Regions from separate parts of the Paenibacillus bovis genome, predicted to be linked through region 1. Evidence: predicted binding sites of a transcription regulator. Region 1 holds the regulator's gene; each other region holds the start of a gene.
The links. Region 1 encodes Rex, which represses fermentation and respiration genes when NADH is low (regulators of the CRP and FNR family bind a similar motif). Its sites were predicted from a motif close to TTGTGAAATATTTCACAA; they were not measured.
Positions count from the first base shown of each region.

Region 1 (2,212 bases):
CCTGTACGAATTTCTCGATAAATGCCGGCGGGCAAGTATACGGCGCATGTGGAGACATCATGGTTGTGATGCGGCCATTTGCCTTGCCATGCCAGTCACGTACGAATTGTACAGCTTGGTTCAGCTTCTCGTTCTGTTCTTCTTCAGAGCACAGACCAATAACGCCGCGCATCAGTACCGCACGCATACCCGACTGCTCTACCACTTCGGCCACACGTTCAGAACGGTCATACATATCGAGGAATGTCGTTGTACCGCCTTTGAGCATTTCCAGAACAGACAATGCTGTACCGGTGTAGACATCGTCACTTGTAAATTTGGCTTCCATTGGCCACATTTTCTCCTGCAGCCATACCTGCAGAGCCAGATCATCTCCATAGCCGCGCAGCAGGGACATCGCCGCATGACCATGACTGTTAACCAGACCCGGGATAAAGAACTGATGTCTGCCATCCACGATGGTCATGCCTTCCTGGTCAGCAGGCTCTTCTTCGCCCAGATAAGTAATCACATCGTTCTCGATGACCATATGTCCGTACAGTACCGATTTTCCTCCATGGGAAGCTGCAAAGATCCCGTTTTTGATCATCCATTTACTCGGTGAGTTGTTCATTCGTCTCTAATTCCTTTCCATCTTCAAGGTAGTAGGCCAGACTCAGCAGATCGGTAGTGAAATCTGCCGTATGCACACGCACATGCGGTGGTGTTTTCAGGATAATCGGCGCAAAGTTCAGAATCGCCTCGATACCTGCTTCGATCAGCTGATCAGCAACACGCTGTGCTTCGGTATTGGGTACGGTAATAATACCAACCCGGATATGCTTGGACTGCACAGTCTCGGACAGTTCATCAATCGGTTGCACAGTCAATGTATTAATCTGGGTGCCTACTTTCGGTGTATACGAATCAAACACGGCTACAATCTTCATCGTTTCCTGCAGATAGGCATTATAATTTGAAAGCGCATGTCCCAGATTACCTGCTCCGATCAGAGCAACATTGATCTGCTGATCCAGCTTCAGGATATGACGTATTTTCTCAATCAGATACGATACATCGTAGCCAATTCCTTTACGGCCAAAATCACCGAAATAGGCAAGGTCCTTACGAATCTGGGCCGGATTGAGGTCCAGTTTTTGTCCCAGTTCCTGCGAAGATACAGTGGGTACCTCACGGGTATGCAGCTCGTTCAGGTATCTTAAATAGACAGGTAATCTTCGCACGACCGCTTCTGATATTTTATCGGATTTCATGCTTGCTCCCCCTCTTGATTTGCAGCATCCTTTTCGTTCTCACGATGGCTCAGCCATTCCGCAATACGGGGAACCATTTGCTGCGTAGGCATATGTTCCATTTTGGGACCGGGCAGCGAATACAAGAAGTGCTTGCCATAATACGATTCAATGACCCGGGTATCATAGATAAGCACAATACCGCGGTCATTCGCTGTCCGGACCAGTCTGCCAAAGCCCTGTTTGAACCGGATAACTGCCTGTGGTACAGATAATTTCATAAACGGGTTTTTCTTTTCTTTTTTGAGCCGTTCACTTTTGGCTTCGACCAGCGGATGATTCGGCGGCTGGAACGGCAATCGCACAATCGCCAGACAGGTCAGTGCTTCTCCGGGAATATCCACGCCTTCCCAGAAGCTGCTCGTACCCAGCAGTACACAGGCCGGATGATCCTGGAAGCGTCGGGTCAGCTTGGTCCGGCTGCCTCCATCTACACCCTGTCCGAATACGGCAATATCACTCTGTGATAATTTCTCCTTCAGAGGCTCATACACCTGCTTGAGCATCCGGTAGGAAGTAAATAAGACCAACATGCGTCCACGCGTCGCTTCGGCAGCATCAGCAAGTGAACGAGCCAGCATACTGACAAAATGCTCGTCACCGACACTTCCCTTTACACTCGGGAAATCTCTTGGAATCAGTACAAGCGACTGTTCCCTGTAATTAAACGGCGATTCCAGCATCGACGTATTCAGCTTGCCTTGCTGCTCGGCTTCCTTGAGTCCCAGCTGTTCAATCATGTACTGGAAGTTCTTGTCGATCGACAGCGTGGCAGAGGTCAGCACGATACTTTTCTTTTTGTCAAAGAAATGCTCCTTGAGCTGCTGGCTGACATCTACCGGCACCGCATACATCTGGAGCGACTTGCTGCGATAATTGCCGTTGGCCTCATACCAGTAGACCGTATCTTCACTGTCCAG
Region 1 is NZ_CP013023.1:3,872,990-3,875,201, forward strand. Features, by position in the region: gene AR543_RS16430 (amidohydrolase) at 1-613, opposite strand, end outside; gene AR543_RS16435 (redox-sensing transcriptional repressor Rex) at 594-1,253, opposite strand; gene dinG (ATP-dependent DNA helicase DinG) at 1,250-2,212, opposite strand, start outside.

Region 2 (2,212 bases), 1.4 Mb from region 1:
ATGACCGGATGGGTGACCAGGCAGAGCGGGTACGAAGTCTGCTGGAAGAGGCGCAAGAGGAAGGGATTGGGTTCAAAGTTGTAGTAGAGGATGATATGCAAGATTGATAAATCCTATCGATGTATTCGTGGACACAATAATAGTTAAACTTTGACTATACTTTATGAGTTACAAAGGAGCCTATAGTAGCGAATGATTTTGAAGAATAGTCAAATACAGATTCAATTGCAAATTACCGGCTATCAATATGAGGAAGCGGAAGGTTTTTATGATGATTGGCTGATGGTTTCACTGCATATTCAGACTAACAATGGAAAAGTATGGTCGCAGGAAGCTCCCTATTTAATGACAACAGAATTGCAGACCATGCGTAGGTGGTTTGCTTCTTTATTAATAGAAGGAAGTTCATATACTACTTTGTATTTTATAGAACCCGAGATGGAATGGAACTATACCGAGCAGCAGGTTCTCGAATTGAGATTAAGCCATGCTGCCTATCCTGTTTCTATTATGAATAATTCTGAAGCATATGGGGAGGCAACATTTGCTTTTAAACTTACATATGCAGATTTACATCCTATAGTCTCAAGTCTAGATCATATGTTACATCAATTTCCTCAGAGGGCAGCGAGATAGTGTGATATTAGAGCTTGTTTTTAAATAAATCTAGCTAGGAATATACAGGTGAAAAAGAGCGGTAATAGCGATAATAGCAGAAAAGCTCTTTTTCATCATAATTAAGTGAAAAAATTCACAAATGGTGATAAACATCACATCCATATACCTAAGGAATTTGTATAATCAAAAAAGAAACAGTTCATTTTTAATTTAAAAAGTGAAATATTTCAACGAGAACAAGCAATTTCAGGGGGAATGGATATGTTTACTGAAGGCGTACAGAATATCATAGAAGCTGCCGTGAAGAAAAAAGAAAAAATGAATGAAAGTATTGTACGGTATTTTGCATCTGCTATGCTGGCGGGTGCTTATGTAGGGATCGGGATTATCCTGATATTCTCGATCGGCGCACCGCTGGCAGCGATTCATTCGCCGCTTCAATCTATTGTTATGGGAATGTCATTTGGTATTGCCCTGACGCTCGTTATTTTCGCAGGTTCCGAGCTGTTTACAGGCAATAATATGTTTTTCACGATGAGTACACTGGCTCGCCGCACCACGATGGGGGATCTGGGCAAAAACTGGGTGCTCGTATTTATCGGTAATCTGGTCGGTGCGATCGTCCTGAGCCTGCTTGTCTATGGTACCGGATTGTTCCAGCAGATTGGCGCAGATCATCTGATTTTCAAAGCGGCTGCCGCCAAAATGTCTTTACCGGTCTCGATGTTGTTTTTCCGCGGTATTCTCTGTAACTGGCTGGTCTGTTTGGCGATCTGGATGGCTTCGCGTGCCAAAGATGATATTTCCAAACTGGTGCTGATCTGGTGGTGTTTGTATGCCTTTATCGCCAGCGGTTATGAACATAGTGTAGCGAATATGACGCTGCTTACGACTGCACTGCTGCTACCTGGTCATCCGGATACAATTACGGTAGCGGGCTGGATACACAATATGATTCCGGTAACGCTGGGTAATATTGTGGGTGGTGCTGTATTTGTGGGAATGGCATACTGGTTCATTTCGCCGGTTCGTCGTCAAAAACAGGCAAATGCTACTGCTGCAAAAGCACAGACACCAACACAAAAAAACGCTGTATAATTGATCCTCTATCGTTATAATCGTTGAGAACGAGAACGAGAACGAGAACGAGAACGAGAACGAGAACGAGAACGAGAACGAGAACGAGAACGAGAACGAGAACGAGAACGAGAACGAGAACGAGAACGAGAACGAGAGACAACTATGGATAAAACAAGCAGCGTACAGATATACACGCAATATAGCGTGGGTCTGTACGCTGCTTTTATTTCGGCGTATACCCATTCAGCATCTGGAAATCCAAGGCAGGAAGGATATAGAGATGCAACAAGTAAACATGAAGCGGGAGCTGCTTTGCCCTTATGATCGGCTTTTCTGGTAGGCTGATTCCAATTATTGAATAAACGTCCATAATACCCAGCCCAGACGCAGCCAGTTGATAGGTTCATCGTTGCCTATAGAACTGTAGCCCCAATCGCCTGCAGGATTACCAAAGGACAAAGAGTCTTTTTCCAGATTGTTTTGCCGGGAGAGATCCAGTCCGTACTGCTGCTCG
Region 2 is NZ_CP013023.1:2,495,456-2,497,667, forward strand. Features, by position in the region: gene AR543_RS10675 (barstar family protein) at 1-107, shown strand, start outside; gene AR543_RS10680 (WapI family immunity protein) at 193-636, shown strand; gene AR543_RS10685 (formate/nitrite transporter family protein) at 880-1,716, shown strand; partial or broken gene AR543_RS25045 (hypothetical protein) at 1,810-2,022, shown strand; gene AR543_RS10695 (hypothetical protein) at 2,050-2,212, opposite strand, start outside.
Region 2: a site for Rex is predicted at 740-757, ahead of AR543_RS10685 (formate/nitrite transporter family protein). Genes of this name have one in related genera too.

Region 3 (2,212 bases), 160 kb from region 1:
TGTACTCATTAATCCATACCAGAGAGGGGGTGATAGATGGAAATTTAGCATGATGAAAGTAAAATAGAATGATGTCGCACCGTGCACCTTCTAATGATGCAATAAGCACGGAACGGAAGAAAGGAAATAAGGGCAGTGACGACATTTAAGCCTGGAGATTCACCTTTGCCCTAACACTTCAGAATCTCCAGGCTTAACAGGAGGAGCAGCTCTTATTCCTTTCTGGAGTGGTGAATGAGTGCTATATGAGTAGTGAATCAGTAGCGTTTCAACCACATTTCTGCACAGAACAAATCTGTAAAGTGTTTCTTCCAAAGTAATGACGCAGCCATAACTTTATCGCTTATTTTCTTCAAAGTGATGTAGTATCATTTTGAACACTTCAAACTTGCAGCAACTGTATCTCTATTTCATTGCCCGCTGTACTGCTGCTTGGCTGGAGTCGGCAACAAAATGTTGTTCTGTAATCTAGAACTTCAGCTGCAGCATATCAATCTGTTATATATTTAAAATTGTGCTGTACCAGTGACAGAAAGTGATAAAAATCATATTTCGTCTCTTTATTTGTGATATATGTCACATACTCAAACAGGTCTGTCCGTCATAATAAAGACATAGCCGGAGCACACAGTAGCCGGTCCAATGTTTAGTCAAGGTACAGCCACAATATCATTTGTGATTAAATTCACAAATTATGGAGGGATTATCAATGTCGGTAATCGAGAGAAATGTAATGGACCAATCACAACAGGATGCATGGAGAGGTTTTAACAAAGGCAAATGGACCAACCATGTTGATACTAAAAACTTTATTGATGAGAATATCAATCCTTACCTTGGAAATGAATCATTCCTGGCAGGACCTACTCAAAATACAAATGATCTATGGAAAATTGTATCTCAACTCTCCAAAGAAGAACGTGAAAGAGGCGGCGTATGGGACGTTGATGTAAATACTCCGGGTTCGATCACATCCCACGGTCCTGGTTATCTGGACAAAGAAAAAGAACAAATCGTCGGTGTACAAACAGACGAGCCGTTCAAACGCTCTATTCAACCTTACGGTGGTATTCGGATGGTCATCGATGCTTGTAAAGCTTACGGCTTTGAAGTTCCGCAATCGATCGTCGATACATTCACCAATATCCGCAAAACACATAACCAGGGTGTATTCGATGCTTATACTGCAGAGATTCGTGCAGCCCGTAAATCCGGTATCGTAACTGGTCTGCCAGATGCTTACGGTCGCGGTCGTATCATTGGTGACTATCGCCGGGTAGCATTATACGGCGTAGACTTCCTGATGAAACAAAAACAGCAAGAGCATGATCAAACAATCGGCGAAGGCATGGATGAAGCAACCATTCGCCTGCGTGAAGAAATCAGCGAGCAGTACCGCGCACTGAATGAACTGAAACAAATGGCAGCCGCTCACGGTATGGATATTTCCAAACCGGCTCAAAACGCCAAAGAAGCTTTCCAATGGCTGTACTTCGGTTATCTGGCTGCCGTCAAAGAACAAAACGGTGCAGCAATGTCTCTCGGACGCGTATCTTCTTTCCTGGATATTTACATCCAGCGTGACCTGCAAGAAGGTACACTGAACGAAGAACAAGCTCAGGAGCTGGTTGACCATTTCGTAATGAAACTGCGTATTGTCAAATTCCTGCGTACTCCGGATTACAATGATCTGTTCAGTGGTGACCCAACTTGGGTAACCGAGTCGATCGGTGGTATGGCGGTTGACGGAACAACAAGAGTAACGAAGAGCAGCTTCCGCTTCCTGCACACCCTATACAATCTGGGACCTGCACCGGAACCAAACCTGACTGTCCTCTGGTCCGAAAAACTGCCGGAAGGCTTCAAAAAATACTGTGCCAAAGTATCGATCGAGACCAGCTCGATCCAGTATGAAAATGATGATCTGATGCGTCCGATCTATGGCGATGACTACGGTATTGCTTGCTGCGTATCCGCAATGCGTATCGGTAAACAAATGCAGTTCTTCGGTGCTCGTGCCAACCTGGCCAAAACACTGCTGTATGCGATCAATGGTGGTAAAGACGAGAAATCCGGTGCTCAGGTAGGACCAGAATTCCCGGCGATCACTTCTGAATATCTGGACTACGATGAAGTAATCGCACGCTACAAACCAATGATGCAATGGCTGTCCAAAGTATACATGGATGCGCTGAACATCATTCACTACATG
Region 3 is NZ_CP013023.1:4,030,045-4,032,256, reverse strand. Features, by position in the region: gene pflB (formate C-acetyltransferase) at 710-2,212, shown strand, end outside.
Region 3: a site for Rex is predicted at 674-691, ahead of pflB (formate C-acetyltransferase). Genes of this name have one in related genera too.

Region 4 (2,212 bases), 160 kb from region 1:
CGCGCAATCGGGCAACGCCGGGGAGAGAAGTCGGCGTAATCAGATTCGGCAGATTTCTCGTGGGCACAGCTCGCAGTGGCATACCTCTTGGAGAGCTTCCAGATCATGAATAATGATCATGCCATGCTCGTATTCAATCACTTCTTTTTTGCGCAGATCACTCAGCATACGGTTGACGCTTTCGCGTGTAGCTCCGATCATATTGGATAGATCCGTATGGGTAATCTTTTTGTTAATCAGGATCGATCCGTCTTCATTATAATCTTCACCGTACGTATTGCTGAGACGAATCAGCGTCGAGCAGAGCGCCCCTGGTTTGCCATAGAGCATAAGGTCGCGCACTTTGGTCTGGGTAAGGCGATGATGCGTACCCATCCATTTCATAAAGTCGATAGCAAAGTCACAGTGCTGGCAGATAATCATCTCCAGGTCTTTATGCTCGATAACCGCAACTTCTGTATCTTCGAGAGTCTCTGCCGTAAATCCGAGCCGTGTACCGGAGAACGGATCAGCCTGTCCGATCATATCACCAGACTGATACATATATAGAATAAGTTCTTTACCTTCATCGGTTGATTTGGTCAGTTTAACCCGTCCACTTTTGATAAAATAGAGTTTGTCGGACAGATCACCTTCCCAAAATAGATGCGATCCGGAAGGGATGCTGCGCTCTGTCGCATAGGCCAGCATACGTTCCATATTCATCTCCGAAAAACACGAGGTGTTTCCTTCGACATTCGTACTCATAATTTCTGCAGATTTATTCATGTTCGTCCTCCCCTTCATCTCCCAATTATACGCGAAAATAATCGGATTGCATCATGTTTTAAGGAAAAATTTACTAAATTCAAATTGAATGCATATTGTGTTAAATTCATACATTTAATAGTATGATCATCATTCTTTTGAAATTTAAACTTTGTGATTATTTTCACTTATATTATAACGCGCGTTACTTCAAAATGCAAAAAGAAAAAACAAAATGATTAATATTTTAAAAATAAAAATTGATTGTGAAAAAAATCACATTATGATTTATATCTCTATGCTATGATCAGTGCGTAGACAGAAAGCACCACACATTCTGAGGAGGATGAGAGAAATGGCTGTTAAAAATGATGCCACTCGCACCGTAGAAGTTACTGCACAGGAAGAAATTCAAAGAATGATTGACAAAGCGAACAAAGCACAAGCCGCATTTATGAAAATGAATCAGGAACAAATTGATGAAGTTGTACAGGCTATGGCACTTGCCGGACTGGACAAACATATGTATCTCGCCAAGCTGGCTGTTGAAGAAACAGGCAGAGGGGTATATGAAGACAAAATCACCAAAAACATCTTTGCGACTGAATATATATATCACAGCATCAAAAACGAAAAAACAGTTGGTATCATTGAAGACAATGCATACGACAACTTCCAGAAAATCGCTGAACCGGTTGGTACGATCATGGGGATCACTCCTGTAACCAACCCAACATCGACTACCATGTTCAAAGCACTGATCGCCATCAAAACGCGTAACCCGATTATCTTCGGTTTCCACCCATCTGCACAGCAATGTAGTAAGGAAGCTGCAAGAATCCTGCTCGAAGCAGCTGTCAAACATGGCGCTCCTGCAGATTGTATCCAGTGGATCGATAATCCTTCCATGGACAAAACGAATGCACTGATGAATCATCCTGATGTTGCATTGATCCTCGCTACTGGCGGCGGCGCAATGGTCAAAGCGGCTTACAGCTGTGGTAAACCTGCACTCGGCGTAGGTCCTGGTAACGTACCTGCCTTTATTGAGAAAAGTGCAGACCTCAAACAAGCGGTAACCGACTTGATTCTGTCCAAATCGTTTGACAACGGTATGATCTGTGCATCCGAACAAGCTGTGATCATCGAAGAACCCGTATTCGAGCAAGTGAAAAAACTGATGATCGACAACGGTTGCTACTTCCTGAGTAAAGAAGAAGTAGGCAAACTGACTGCAGGTGCCATGAATGTAGAGAAATGTGCAGTCAATCCGGCAATCGTCGGTCAACCAGCAACCAAAATCGCTGAAATGAGCGGTATCACTGTTCCAGCAGGCACCAAAATTCTGGTCGCTGAACTGGAAGGTGTAGGAACCAAATATCCATTGTCCGCTGAAAAACTCAGTCCTGTACTGGCTTGTTACAAAGTGAAGACGGCAGAACAAGGTATCGAACGTGCTGCACAA
Region 4 is NZ_CP013023.1:4,034,167-4,036,378, reverse strand. Features, by position in the region: gene AR543_RS17185 (Crp/Fnr family transcriptional regulator) at 40-768, opposite strand; gene adhE (bifunctional acetaldehyde-CoA/alcohol dehydrogenase) at 1,103-2,212, shown strand, end outside.
Region 4: a site for Rex is predicted at 1,012-1,029, ahead of adhE (bifunctional acetaldehyde-CoA/alcohol dehydrogenase). Genes of this name have one in related genera too.